One region of the Clostridium sp. AF15-41 genome, then DNA from elsewhere that is predicted to be linked to it. Evidence: predicted binding sites of a transcription regulator. Region 1 holds the regulator's gene; each other region holds the start of a gene.
What was found. Region 1 encodes LexA, which represses DNA repair genes until DNA is damaged. Its sites were predicted from a motif close to CNAACANNTGTTNG; they were not measured.
Positions count from the first base shown of each region.

Region 2: DWW43_RS01750 (putative DNA modification/repair radical SAM protein) is a predicted target of LexA. The motif match lies at 3,396-3,409, and genes of this name have one in related genera.
Region 3: recA (recombinase RecA) is a predicted target of LexA. The motif match lies at 3,199-3,212, and genes of this name have one in related genera.

Region 1 covers NZ_QTMQ01000021.1:3,158-8,168, forward strand. Annotated here, with positions in the region: gene DWW43_RS11540 (ATP-binding protein) at 1-64, shown strand, start outside; gene DWW43_RS11545 (LysM peptidoglycan-binding domain-containing protein) at 241-567, opposite strand; gene lexA (transcriptional repressor LexA) at 849-1,472, shown strand; gene DWW43_RS11555 (hypothetical protein) at 1,593-1,877, opposite strand; gene DWW43_RS11560 (HEPN domain-containing protein) at 1,880-2,410, opposite strand; gene DWW43_RS11565 (hypothetical protein) at 2,412-2,792, opposite strand; gene DWW43_RS11570 (hypothetical protein) at 3,024-3,785, opposite strand; gene DWW43_RS11575 (HD-GYP domain-containing protein) at 3,802-4,989, opposite strand; gene rsfS (ribosome silencing factor) at 5,009-5,011, opposite strand, start outside.
Region 2 covers NZ_QTMQ01000002.1:64,927-69,937, forward strand. Annotated here, with positions in the region: gene ftsH (ATP-dependent zinc metalloprotease FtsH) at 1-804, shown strand, start outside; gene DWW43_RS01735 (DUF308 domain-containing protein) at 810-1,352, shown strand; gene DWW43_RS01740 (xanthine phosphoribosyltransferase) at 1,470-2,051, shown strand; gene DWW43_RS01745 (hypothetical protein) at 2,126-2,677, shown strand; gene DWW43_RS01750 (putative DNA modification/repair radical SAM protein) at 3,422-4,885, shown strand; gene DWW43_RS01755 (TIGR03915 family putative DNA repair protein) at 4,993-5,011, shown strand, end outside.
Region 3 covers NZ_QTMQ01000011.1:105,568-110,578, forward strand. Annotated here, with positions in the region: gene rny (ribonuclease Y) at 1-1,372, opposite strand, end outside; gene DWW43_RS09115 (regulatory protein RecX) at 1,504-2,121, opposite strand; gene recA (recombinase RecA) at 2,151-3,185, opposite strand; gene DWW43_RS09125 (nucleotidyltransferase family protein) at 3,559-4,797, shown strand; gene eno (phosphopyruvate hydratase) at 4,812-5,011, opposite strand, start outside.

The DNA of each region.
Region 1 (5,011 bases):
AACTCCGGATGGCTGGCCTGTAAAGATCGACAATCCAAGACTTTACAATAAAGATGCCAAATAAGCACATTCTATTATGTAATTCGATAATTATGATTCTTTATACCACGAATTCTGTGTATTATAAATATATATAGTTATATTTTGAATAAAAAAGTATCTGTTTTTATCCTCTTATAAGGCAAATCTGTTTTAAACAGATAAACCATATAACATTTTATAACAGGTACTTTTTATTATTTATTCGTAATCATTTACTTTATAATATGGAATCAGTAAATTAGTTCCATCTACGATGACATCTGTATTCAGATTATTCATCGCAAGCACTTCATCGATATAAGCCTGTGTGGAAGCATACTCTTCTGTCTTATATTCATTTGCGATATCCCAAAGGGTATCTCCGTCTTCTATGGTGATACATTTATAATATTTCTTACTTGCGTTCGATGCGCTGGTTGCCGGTGAATCCCTATGTGATATAAGGATATACAATACTGTAACCAGGATAATACCTGCTATAATGAAAATCTTCTTTGTACTGATAAATCTTACTACGTTATTCATGTTCTCTTCCTCCTTAGAATTCAAATCTATATGTAATATAATCTTCTGAACAAATGTTTGAATAAATTATATCGAACAGTTGTTCATTTGTCAATATATTTTCGAACATTTGTATGGATTGTTCGAAAATATATTCGTCATATCCCGATGACTCCTTTATAATACCAGTATGGATGGGTAAAAAAACGCACACAAGAAAGAGAACATTTGTTTGCAAAACGAACAATTATGTGCTACTATTATTCATATAAGTTTTTTATTACATTTAGGAGGATTTACATATGGGAAAAGAAAAGCTCACGGATAAGCAGACGCAGATCCTTGAATATATACGTCATGAGATTCTTGCAAAGGGGTATCCGCCATCAATCAGAGAGATCTGTCAAGCTGTTGATCTGAAGTCTACTTCTTCTGTACATGCTCAGTTATCATCATTAGAGGCAAAGGGCTATATTAGAAGGGATCTGACAAAGTCCCGCTCAATTGAGATCATAGACGATGATTTTTCACTTACCAAACGGGAACTGGTAAACATTCCTATCGTTGGAACGGTTTCCTGTGGTCAGCCTATCCTTGCTGAACAGAACATCGAAGACTATTTCCCTGTTCCACCGGAATATATTCATAATACGAATAACCAGACCTTTATGCTTCGTGTAAAGGGTGACAGTATGATCAATGTAGGTATTTATGAAAAGGATCTTGTGATTGTTGAGCAGTGCTCTTCTGCCAGAAACGGCGAGATCGTCGTTGCATTGATCGAGGATTTAGCAACAGTTAAGACATTTTACAAAGAAAACGGTTATATTCGTTTACAGCCGGAAAATGATTATATGGACCCGATCATTGTTGAACATTGTGAGATCCTTGGACGTGTGATCGGTCTGTTCCGTAATTTTATCTGATCTGATTTAGATAAGTGCTTTCCGGATAAAAACGGTTAGTACAGAAATATATTTTGCACATCAAAAATGCACCTCAATATGATCGGCATAATAAATGCCTGATCATTTCAGAGGTGCATTTTATTGATTTACAAACAGCTTCTTTGCATAATTATATAAGGCATTCTGCCATACTACCGTCTGATGACCGCCTGTGATATCATAAAAGATATATTCGATACCGCGTTTATTCATATAATCATCTAGCTGATAGGAATATTTACCGCATATATCATCCGTTTTACCCGTAACGATCATAAGCAGGTTAAATGGTTCCGCATCTGTTGGCAGTTCCTGCATCAGGCATGGCATCCAGTCCGAACCATTTGCTGCTTCACATAGCCGTTTTGATTTTTTTGAATGCATTTTTATTCAGCAACCTTTTTCTGACTCAATCTTTTCTTAAATATATGATAATACACATTTAATTCAAAATTGTCTGTAGGAGCGTAATTTTTAGGAATTATGCTTAACAATTTTTCTTCGATATCCTTCGTTATTTCCGGATCCCTAATATCTGTTAAGCCGTTTACGCTCAGAAATTTGTCAATTTCAGATATTGCTTCCTGAATTTGCTGTAATTCAAGATAGTAATCAAAATTATATCTGGTCTGACTCTCCCATTCTGTTATTTGAATTGCATTTTTCTCCAACCACTCTGTTATTATACATGCCGATCCGTTATCCTTCGACATACGAATCAGTTTATTTAGCTGATGAGTTTCCGGCACTGTTACACCTTTACATTCCAAAAAGGCTTTTAATGTAAATTCCACACACTGTTGAAGTTTGTAAGCAGTATCATTAATAAATAGTTCATCCCAACTAAAACATTTTAATGCTTCTTTTGCTGATATAAAATGATGTCGTGCCATTCTGAAATATCGAATATCACACATACTATCCCCTCCTGTAAACTAATACACCGTGCTCCCACAAAATCTTTTTTAAACGTTCACCAATATCAAACAAAATATCGACGTCACTATTTATTTCAAAAAAAATATTCGGTACTTTTTTATAACCATCATTTCGTATAACTACCATGTCTATATCACTTTTTGAGTTACAACGAAATTCAACCGAACTACCAAATATAATTAATGCATCAAGTCCGTTATCCTCGGCACAGCTATTTACTAATTTCTGGATTTCTTTTTGCTTTAAAGGGTGAATCCGGTTACAATTCATAAAACTGACACCATCTAAAATTTCAAAATCCCATAGATTAGGATTGTTCGCATTTATTAATTCTGCCAGATCTATATGATCATTCTGCATTTTATTCACCTCAAATTCACATCAGATATAATATTTAAACTATTCATATTATTTATAACAGAGATTCAGATATTTATAAAAGGTCTAGACATTTATATAAATTCTAATAATGGCTTTCAAAAATGAATTTTAGCTTTCGATAAAACTATTTAATCTTTAATATTCTTTCAATACATCCGAATAAATATTTTCTATTTTATCATAAATCATAAACATTTTCCTTTTTAATAATTATTGATATTTTTCTCCAGTATAATTACCATTTGCATCATAAATATTTCCATAATTATCAGTATAACATTTTATTTTACCGCTTCCATCACGTATTGAATTATAAGCTCTTCCACTATTTAATATATTATCTACAGGACCTGGAATATCATTGTATTTTTTTGCAGGAGTAACTTTCGTTACATCTTTTTTACCATTGGTAAACTTATAGCGTTTACCGTCGCTTAATGTTACATATCCGGTACACAGGGCATATTGCTTTTTAGATTTATTCCACTTCTTAACAGTCTTTTTATTTGAATCATATAAATAAGACGCAGATTTTGAATTTTTATAAAAGAAATACTGCTGTCCTGATTTCTTATCTTTTTTCCATTTATTACTTTTTACAGAATATGCTGTTTTCTTACCTTTTTTAAAGTAATAATATTTACCATCACTTAACTTACAGACACCATTATATTTTTTAAAACTACCGTTTTTCCACTGATAAAGAGTCTTATTCTCCCATTTATAAGATGTCGTCGTTTTATTCTTATTAAAATAATACTGCACACCTGACTTTTTATACCAGCCGGCTTTATGGCTTATTTCCTTTGCAGTAACCTTTTGAGTTGTTTCATTAATTTTTATTTCCGAAATTTCGCTGCCTTTTTTAACTGTAATTGCAGCAGCTTCAGCAGTATTCGTGTTCACAGAACAACATGTGATCATCACACATATAACAATTAATAAACTAACAGTTCTTTTAAATCCTCTCATAAAATCCCTCTCTCTCTTAATATACCTGTTTATCCGGCTGTCTCTCTGCGATCTCCTTGAATGCATCAAAGTTCTGCTTGAACAGCTCTACAACCTGCGGATCAAAATGTTTTCCGGACAGGCTTACGATCTCATTATACGTCTCTTCTACGGACCATCCGCGCTTGTAGTACCGTTCAGAGGTAAGTGCATCAAAAACGTCACATACCGCCATTAAACGGCTGATATAGGCAATCTCCTCACCCTTCATACCTAGATATCCTGTTCCGTCCCAGCGTTCATGATGCTCCTTTGCAATCGTTCTTGCAATCTGCATGATCTCACCCGGACAATGCTCCAGAAGTGCATCACCATAGAGAACATGACTTTTCATGATCGCATATTCTTCATCTGTCAGTTTACCGGGCTTATCCAGGATCTCCTCACTGATCATAAGCTTTCCGATGTCATGCATCATGGCAGCCGTTGACAGCTTATCAACGTAATCATCATCAAAACCGGATGCCTTTCCGAGCACCCGCATGTAATCTGCTACACGTTTGATGTGTTCTCCTGTATATTTTGATTTACTCTCGGATAATTCAGCAAATGCAAATATCAGCTCTTTCTGATTGCTCTTTACTTCTTCTGCGTTATCAATTACGGAATTCAGCATCGTAGAGTTTCTGGATACAATGAAGTATGCAACGAGTGACAGGATCAGAATCGTGATCACACATGGAAATACCGATAAGACCATGCTGTCTGTATAGTCCAGATAAATCGGCGCAACCATGAAATCACAGTATGTAAGATTGATAAAATCTGCAAGGATAACACCGACAGTAGACATCAGCGCAGTAAATACGACCAGCGTCTTATTATAATATAACGATGTCAGCAGGATCGGGAAGATCCAGACAACCAGTGCCATATGGGAAAATACAGAGCTCAATATCATACAGTTAAAAACTGCGATACATATGACTACATATTTGATTGCCTCATTCCTGTCATGCTTGAAAAAGTCAATAACAAGTGTCGGAATAAGCGAAAAAATACAGCAGAGAACCATACATATCGTAACCACTACAAGGTTACATTCTCTGCTGAAAAATGCAAATGCCCATAACGCAACTATCAGTGCAACAAAAAAACGCATACACTTCGCTGCTATATGATTGATCTTTATATAATTGTCTTTTAATAATCTGTTATCGTTCATACCTACCCCAAAAACATATCTA
Region 2 (5,011 bases), on a different contig from region 1:
AGGGAAGCAATCCTTCAGGTACATGCCAGAAAGATCAAGGTTTCGGATGATGTGGATTTCCATACGATCGCAAGAATGGCAGCGGGAGCTTCCGGTGCAGAGCTTGCCAATATCGTAAATGAAGCAGCTCTTCGAACAGTACGGGCAGGCAGAACGATCGTTACAGAAGCAGATCTTGAAGAAAGTGTAGAAGTAGTTATCGCAGGATATCAGAAGAAGAATGCTGTTTTATCAGATAAAGAAAAGCATGTGGTTGCCTATCATGAGATCGGACATGCGCTCGTAGCGGCCATGCAGTCGCACTCAGCACCGGTACAGAAGATCACGATCATTCCGAGAACTTCAGGTGCGCTCGGCTATACCATGCAGGTGGAGCAGGGAGACAGATATCTGCTGACAAAAGAAGAACTGGAAAATAAGATTGCAACCTTTACCGGTGGACGTGCAGCAGAGGAAGTGGTATTCGGTGAGGTTACGACCGGAGCCTCGAATGATATCGAGCAGGCAACGAAGATCGCACGGGCAATGATCACCCAGTATGGCATGAATGATGACTTTGATATGGTTGCGATGGAGACGAGAAATAATCAGTATCTTGGTGGGGATACATCCCTTACCTGTTCACCGGAAACCCAGCGGGAGATCGACCGCAAGGTTGTAGAACTGGTGAAGGTTCAGCATGAAAAAGCACGTAAGATCTTAGAGGAGAACCGGGAAAAGCTGGATGAACTGGCAGCCTTTTTATATGAGAGAGAGACGATCACAGGAGACGAATTTATGAGCATTTTACAGGATAAGAGGTGAGAATTATGAGGAAACGAACAGGATTTGGCTGGATGGAGCTGATACTTGGAATTATACTCACTATACTTGGCATCTTTACGATGATCCGTCCTGAAAGTATGTTGAACAGTATTGTCATCTGTTACGGAATCGTGGCAGCAGTCAGCGGTATAGCAGATATTATATTTTATGTAAAGATGGAGCGGCATATGGGAGTTGTACCGACAGTATCCCTGACCTCCGGCATCTTAAGTACCCTGCTTGGTATGATGCTGATCCTCTGTCCGGGAGCCGCACAACGGTTAGTGATCTGGCTCTTTGCACTCTGGATCATTATGCACAGTATATCCAGACTGTCCCATATCAGCACTGTACGGTATTTTGCAGGTAACAGCTTCGGACTTGTATCCCTGTTGTTGAATATCATCGGTATCGTGATCGGAGTTATGCTTCTGATAGAACCGATTATGGCAGTTGTCGCATTCGGTTATCTGATCGGACTGTATCTGATCGTGCTTGGAATTGATAGTATTGCATCAGCACTCAGCAAAATGGGATCAGACTGGTAGGCGTAAATAATCCGAATCATAAAAAAATACATTTCCAGTAGAATCTCGTCGAGAAATGATGTATGATTGTACTAATTGTTTGTTAAGGACGAAAGCAATCTCAAGGAGGAACTACAGTTGAATTTCTTAGAAGAAAGAATTGTAAAAGACGGAATTGTAAAAGACGGAAATGTATTAAAGGTTGACAGCTTTTTGAATCACCAGATGGACATCCGGTTATTTGACCAGATCGGTGAAGAATTTAAGAAGCGTTTTGAAGGAACGCCGATCAATAAGATCCTCACGATTGAGGCATCCGGAATCGGGATTGCATGTGTGGCAGCGCGACAGTTTGATGTGCCTGTTATCTTTGCGAAGAAATCAAAAAGCATCAATATAGAAGGTGAAGTATATGTGGCAGAGGTAGAATCCTTTACCCACAAATGTAAGAATCAGGTTATCGTGTCAAAGAAGTTCTTGAATCCGGATGACAATGTTCTGATCATTGATGACTTTCTCGCAAATGGCTGTGCGCTTCAGGGATTGATCTCTATCGTGACATCAGCCGGTGCAAATGTTGCGGGAATCGGTATCGTAATCGAAAAAGGCTTCCAGACCGGCGGACAGATCATCCGGAATCTGGGATATCATCTGGAATCCCTTGCAATTGTAGACGAGATGGATGCAGCGACAGGAAATATCATTTTCCGGGAGCAGTAGGAAGCAATGACAAAGGTTGTAAATCGTGTCACGATCGTAGCCTTGTCCCAGAGGAGTAATTAAAGGAGTTTTTTATGGCAGAACAGAATGAGAAAGATTCTGTGCAGACAACCTCCGGCAGTGGAGAGCACAGAGAGAAAGATTTATCCATTATGGATTACAGTAAGACCTATGGAGGAATCTCCAAACGGTTTTCAAATGTAGCAAATGAGAAGATGGAGACACCGAAACCTGTCGCGATCGGAAGAGTTCTGATCGGACTTATGGCGATGCTTCTGATATGGGCAAACTTCCAGCCGTTCGTTCAGGCGACTGTGGATGGAACAACAGAATCCGTCAATTTCCTGAGTGGAGACGGAATCCTTGTTATATTTTTTGCATTGATCACAAGTATTATAATGGTATTTAAAAATGCAAGAAAATGGACGTTACTTACAGCGATCCTGACTCTGGCTGTGATCATGATCGATCTGGTCAATACAATGGTTCAGATCAAGAATAATGCCAATGGCGATATAGTCTATAGCCTTGGCTATGGAACCGTCTTCCTGCTGATCGGTGCGATCGTTATGGTAGTCGGCGCAGCAATGATTCTGGTGACAGACTTGAAGAATAAGAAGAAATAATTTAAATATTTAATAATAAAAAGGCTTCCCCCTGATGCATGGGCTATATCCTTTATTTCACAGAACACTTGCGTTCTATTTTTCACATAACGGTACTAAGTTCACTGCTTATCGCAGTTCACTAAGGACCGACGTGAAAAAAGGTCTGTTCCATAAAGATATAAGCCCATACATTAGTGGGAAGCCTTTTTTATAATTTAACAGCCTAAACCTAGATATTTGCAGATCATATTCCAAAGATCTGAACAGTTACAATTCATACACATAATAAAATCCTCCTGTTGTAATTTATAAATGTATCGATCGAGTACAATGGAATTGTAACAATTCTGTAACATTTTCACAATATGAAACAATTACCAGTTTGATTTTTAAATGTGGAAATATGTATATAGTTTATTACAAAGACAGAAAAAGGCTTCCTGTTAATATTGCAGATATATCAAACCTGTTTGCAAAGTATTGTTTTTGAGAAAAATGGACGAGAGTATTATTATTGTGAAGCAAGCCTGCCTGAGCGTTGGTACTTAGGCTGCGTATTTTGTAGCCTTATGTACCATTACGTCGAAGGTAGAGCGGAAGCGTCTTGCGGAATAATAGATGATACTCTTGTTCATTTTGATATAAATATTTGAGTGAACAGGTTTGATTTAGCTGCATGGATCCTTTCAGGAAGCCTTTTTCGTATGTAAAAAACAAAAATTTCCACTTGAAAAATCGAACGTAAGTTCTTATAATAAACATATGTTCGAAATACAAGCAAATAAAACTATACAGGAAAAATTACATATACTGGCGGATGCGGCGAAGTATGATGTGGCATGTACATCCAGCGGTGTGGATCGAAAAGGAAAGGAAGGAATGCTCGGAAATGCACGATCCTGCGGAATCTGTCACAGCTTTGCATCAGACGGACGCTGTATCTCTCTGCTCAAGATTCTGATGACGAATCATTGTATTTATGACTGCAAGTATTGCGTGAACCGAGTATCGAATGATGTCAAGCGTGCCACTTTTACGCCGGAGGAGATCTGTGAACTGACGATCGAATTTTATAAAAGGAATTATATAGAAGGGCTGTTCTTAAGCTCCGGTGTGATCCGTGATCCGGCATACACGATGGAGCAGATCTGTATAACTTTACAGCTTCTTCGTACAAAATACAGGTTCAACGGATATATTCATGTAAAGACGATTCCGGGTGCACCGGATGAACTGCTTGCGGCTGCCGGATTTCTGGCCGACCGCATCAGTGTGAATCTGGAGCTGCCGACTGCGGAGAGCCTGAAGAAACTTGCTCCGAATAAGAGCTTCCAGACGATCATGACTCCGATGGGGAAGGTGCGTGATACGATCGCAGAGACAAGAACCCTGATAGGGAAAGATGCAAGAATGGAACGCAGTCTGGGGAATCGTTACCTGCCGGGAAGTATATTCGGGAAAGAACAGTTACGGCTGACCGGAGCACAGAGTAATGGAGGCGGCTCTCTTTGGAAGAAAGCTGCTTCCTTTGCTCCGGCAACTCGGGATACATGGAAGCCGCGGACATTTGCACCGGCAGGTCAGAGTACACAGATGATCATTGGGGCATCCGATGAGAGCGACTATACGCTGGTTCAGACGACACAGAAGTTATACCAGAACTATGATCTGAAACGTGTCTTTTATTCCGCCTATATTCCGGTAAATGAGGACTCGGCACTTCCGTCTCTTGCGACTCCGGTTCCGCTTCTGAGAGAACACCGACTGTATCAGGCAGACTGGCTGCTGCGGTTTTACGGATTTCAGGCAGATGAATTGTTGTCGGAGGAGCGACCGAATTTTAATGTCCGGATGGATCCGAAATGCGACTGGGCTATCCGGCATCTGGAACAGTTCCCGATCGAAGTGCAGACAGCTTCTTATGATACGCTGCTCCGGGTGCCGGGGATAGGACCGAAATCAGCAGGCAGGATTGTAAAGGCGAGACGGTACGGACATCTGGAATTTGACCATCTGAAGAAGATGGGCGTGGTGTTGAAACGGGCGCATTATTTTATTACCTGTGGAGGACGGATGATGTATAAGATACCGATCGAAGAGCAGTATATTACCAGACAACTGATAGGCGAGCATGCAAAAGAAAACTGGCAGGTAGAGCATAAGGAAGAAGAATATAAGCAGTTATCCTTTTTTGATGCTCAGGGAGTATTTGGAGTTCCGAATTGATTTGTGGATAAATGTAAAATTCTATTTAAGAATAGACGATTGTATGAAGAAATATTGTCAGGATAGATTTTATAGATAGATGAGGATATAGATGGGAGAATGTAAATATGAGGATATTTACCTGTA
Region 3 (5,011 bases), on a different contig from region 1:
TCTTCTCCACGCCCTTGTAGGAATTTGCAATATCCTCAAGTTTCTTAAGACGTGTAGTATAGGTTTCCAGTGTTTCTCGTCTAGCACCCGGTCTTGCAGCTGAAATTGCATCAGCAGCCTGTACAAGACATGCTATCAAAGATTCTGGCTCAACATCACCGTGATGGGCTTCCACTGCATTTACAATAATCGGAGACTCTTTGTACTTTCTACATAAGTCTGCACCAATCTGTACATGGGAACCTTCCATATCATGATCGATTGATTTACCAATATCATGAAGTAATCCGGCACGTTTCGCAACCTTGACATCAACACCTATCTCTCCGGCCAATAAACCACATAAATGTGCTACCTCAATCGAATGCTTTAATGCATTCTGACCATAGCTTGTTCTAAACTTCATCTTACCAAGAAGTCTTACTAATTCAGGATGAATACCGTGAATACCAACTTCCAGAGTTGCGGCTTCACCTTCTTCACGCATCATGGTTTCAACTTCCTTCTGCGCTTTTTCTACCATTTCTTCGATTCTTGCTGGATGGATTCTTCCATCAACAATCAGCTTCTCAAGTGCAATTCTTGCAACTTCCCTTCTTACCGGGTCGAAGCTGGAAAGGATAACTGCTTCCGGTGTATCATCAATGATCAAATCTACACCTGTCATTGTTTCGAGTGTACGGATATTACGTCCCTCTCGACCAATGATTCTTCCCTTCATCTCGTCATTTGGCAACTGTACCAGTGAAATTGTTGTCTCAGCAACGTGATCAACTGCACATTTCTGAATTGCAGAAACAACATACTCCTTTGCCTTCTTGTTCGCTTCTTCTTTAGCTCTGGTTTCTAATTCCTTGACCATGACTGCTGTTTCATGTTTTACTTCATCTTCAACAGTCTTTAATAAGTATTCCTTTGCTTGTTCAGAGGTTAAACCTGAAATTCTTTCCAGTTCCTGTAAACGTTTTGCCTGAAGCTCTTCCACTCTTGCTTTCTGCTTTTCGAGCAGACCTTCCTTGGATGCAAGACTTGCTTCCTTTTTCTCGATTGCTTCGGTCTTTCTGTCAATGCTTTCTTCACGTGCAAGAACTCGTTTCTCCATTCTGGAAATTTCACCACGTCTGTCCTTGACTTCTTTTTCAAGATCATTCCGTGTCTTTAAAGCATCTTCCTTAGCTTCGAGTAAGATCTCACGTTTCTTTGCTTCAGCATCTTTCTGAGCTTCATCTATAATTTCTCTTGCTGCAACTTCTGCTTTACCGATCTTTGCTTCTGCAATATTTTTTCTATATGCAATAGCGATGAACCATGTAGCTACAATACATACAACAAGGATGCAAATATAAATGATTATCCACGCAACATCACTCACAGGAGCACCTCCTTATTAAGTTTTCATTGTACACTTATACAACTATTTCAGTTTAATATTTTTTACTAATTATGTCAAGTGAAAACAAACAAAAACAACAATTTTCTGCCTCATTTTCTGTGCAAATTTTCTTATATAACCGCTGTTTCATCTCTTAAAATATCATCTACGCAGGTCGCAACCAACCTATATGGATATCCTTTTCGAAGCAGATATGCAATAACCTTATCCCTTCTGTCCTTCAATTCTGAAGCCGGACATTTCTTTTGTATCAATCTCATTACTATCTCGCGTTCGTCAGGAAGCGGATTTTCTTCAAAGGCTTCCTCAATCCATTCATCCGATATCTTCTTTGCTGATAACGCATATGTGATTTCCCTTCTGCTTTTACGATTAATATGACTTCTGACATATACAGATGCATATCTGGCATCATCTACATATTTATATTTTTTTAATTTCTCAACCGTAGTTTCAATTACTTCGTTATCATAACAAAGCTCTTGTAGCTTCTGCCTGATATCATATTCACATTTTTCTGAATATTTAATCGCCGCAATGGCTTTATCCATTGCTCTCTTAAAGAAATAATCTTTTCGGAACTGTGTAAGCTTCTCCGCATCTGTATTCTCTCCTACAATCAGCTTTAACCGCTTGATATCCGAAGCATACAATGGTCCAAACGCCTCATAATCAAGATACAGACAGAATCTTTTATCATCAATCCGTTTTAAATCCGTTACCAGCATATATAAACAGCCTTTCTATTTCTCTGTTCCTATTTCTCTGTTCCTTTTTCTTCAGCATCCTCAGATTCAACCAGACCAAGCTTCTCCCGGATCTTCTCATCTATCTCATCACAGATTGCCTGATTCTCTGCCAGAAATGCCTTCGCATTCTCACGTCCCTGTCCGATCTTATCGCCCATGTAAGCATACCATGCACCGGATTTATCAACGATATCATTTGCAACGGCAAGATCCAATATATCACCTTCTCTGGAAATGCCCTTTCCAAACATGATATCAAATTCTGCCTCTTTAAACGGAGGAGCAACCTTATTCTTTACTACTTTAACTCTGGTACGGTTACCTACGATCTCTCCACCCATCTTCAGAGTATCGATTCTTCTGACATCCATTCGCACGGATGCATAGAACTTCAACGCACGTCCACCGGTCGTTACCTCAGGATTACCAAATACAACACCAACCTTTTCACGTAACTGGTTGATAAAGATAACAACACAGTTCGTCTTACTGACAACAGCCGTCAGCTTACGAAGTGCCTGTGACATCAGTCTGGCATGAAGACCCATATGTGAATCACCCATCTCTCCATCGATCTCTGCCTTTGGAACAAGAGCCGCTACAGAGTCAACGATAATTACATCTACCGCACCGGAGCGAACCATCGTCTCTGTGATCTCAAGTGCCTGTTCACCACAATCCGGCTGTGATATATATAAATCGTCAATATTAACACCTATATTCTTCGCATATACCGGATCAAGTGCATGTTCAGCATCAATAAATCCGGCAATACCGCCTCTTTTCTGGATCTCGGCAACGATATGCAAAGCAACTGTTGTCTTACCACTGGACTCAGGTCCGAATACTTCTATAATTCTTCCTCTCGGAACTCCACCAAGGCCAAGTGCAATATCAAGGCTTAATGATCCTGTTGGTATTACTTCTATATTCATATTGGCTGAAGAATCTCCTAACTTCATAACAGATCCTTTACCATACTGCTTCTCAATCTGTGCTAATGCAGCATCCAATGCCTTCTTCTTATCATCATCTTTTATCATCTTTCTACCTCCATAAACAAATGTTCGATTCCTGTTATTATACTACTAGCCTTTCTCTTAAATGTCAATCCTGAAAATCGAATTCACTCCTGTTTTTTTCTGCAAGACTTCTTCTTATCTGTCCTGTTTAACAGCTCCCGAAATCTTCTGTTTCATCATACATGAACCCATGTGATAAAAATCGTACATCTTCACGAAAAAAAGGCCAGACTACGCCGACCATGCACATTCCAATTATACCATACTTTACAGAAAATAAAATATAAAATATAATGAAGAAAAAAAGCACTTGCTTGCAAGGGATGTTTTTTTTCGAGTGCATTGAATATGCGAAGCATATAAAATAATGAAGAAAAAAACACGGAGGTATAATATGTCAACAGCCGGAATCATAGCAGAATACAATCCTTTTCACAACGGCCATCTGTATCAGGCGGAACAGATTCGTTCCACGCTTGGATGCGAGCATATTATCTCTGTTATGAGCGGTGATTATATCCAGCGTGGTCTTCCTGCCGTTTGCAGCAAATATCTGCGTGCGGATATGGCTGTTTCAAACGGCATTGATGCTGTATTTGAACTTCCAATGGTCTTTGCGACAGCCAGTGCCGGAGATTTCGCATTTGCCGGAGTCTCCCTGCTTGAAAAACTTCATGTTGTTGATTATCTTGTCTTTGGTGCGGAATGTGATAATGTTGATCTTTTAAATACAATTGCAAATTTTCTTATAGACGAGCCTACCGAATTCTCAGATTTGATCCGGCTGTATCTTTCAGACGGTAACAGTTATCCGGCTGCACGTGCAAAAGCATTTGCCGGCCTTTTACCGGATGCTGTTCCTGTTATTGCTGAACCAAACAATATTCTTGCGATCGAATATCTTGCCGCCTTAAAGAAATTGAATTCATCGATAAAACCATACATCATCAAACGTGAACATGCTGCATATAACAGCACCGATATTAATGGTACGATCTGCTCCGCTTCCGCCATTCGATCTCTTATTCAGGAAACAAATAAAGCTGATATTTCTTCAAATATTACTGATACCATAAAGCAGATCCTGCCGGATGCATCTGCCTCTTTATTTTTGCCTGAATATGGCAGATCACTCCCTGTATTTGAAAATGATCTCTCTGCTTTGTTACAGTACCGGCTGTTGCAGCAAACAACCATGCCGGATACAGCCGATATGACACCTGAGCTTTATAATAAGCTCAAAAAGGCAGATACATGCAGCTGCTATCACGACATCCTTGAATCTGTAAAATCAAAAGAGATCACTCAGACACGTATCAACCGTGCGATTCTGCATTTGCTGCTTGATGTGAAGAAAACAGATATGGAACAGTTCAAGGATAAAGGCTGGAGCTTTTACGGACATATCCTTGCCCTTCGCAGAAACGGTTCATCCGTCTTAAAAGAGATAAAGCAAAATGCCGCCTTTCCTGTTTTTACAAAAACAGCAGACGGCATCAGGCAATTAGATACTGTAGGATATAAAATGCTTTCTTATGATATAACAGCTACAAGAATTTATAATCATACAGTTTATAATAAATTCGGAAATAAGCTTCCGGATGATTTTACTGTACAGATCCCTGTAAGATAAATAATAACGTAAATCTAATCTATCCCATATACAGCTGATTTACCGAGTTCCTCCTCAATCCGGATCAGCTGATTGTATTTTGCGGTTCTTTCACTTCTCGCCGGAGCACCGGTTTTTATCTGCCCACAGTTCATGGCTACTGCAAGATCTGCAATAAACGTATCCTCTGTTTCTCCTGAACGATGTGATATCACAGATGAATACCCTGCTTTAT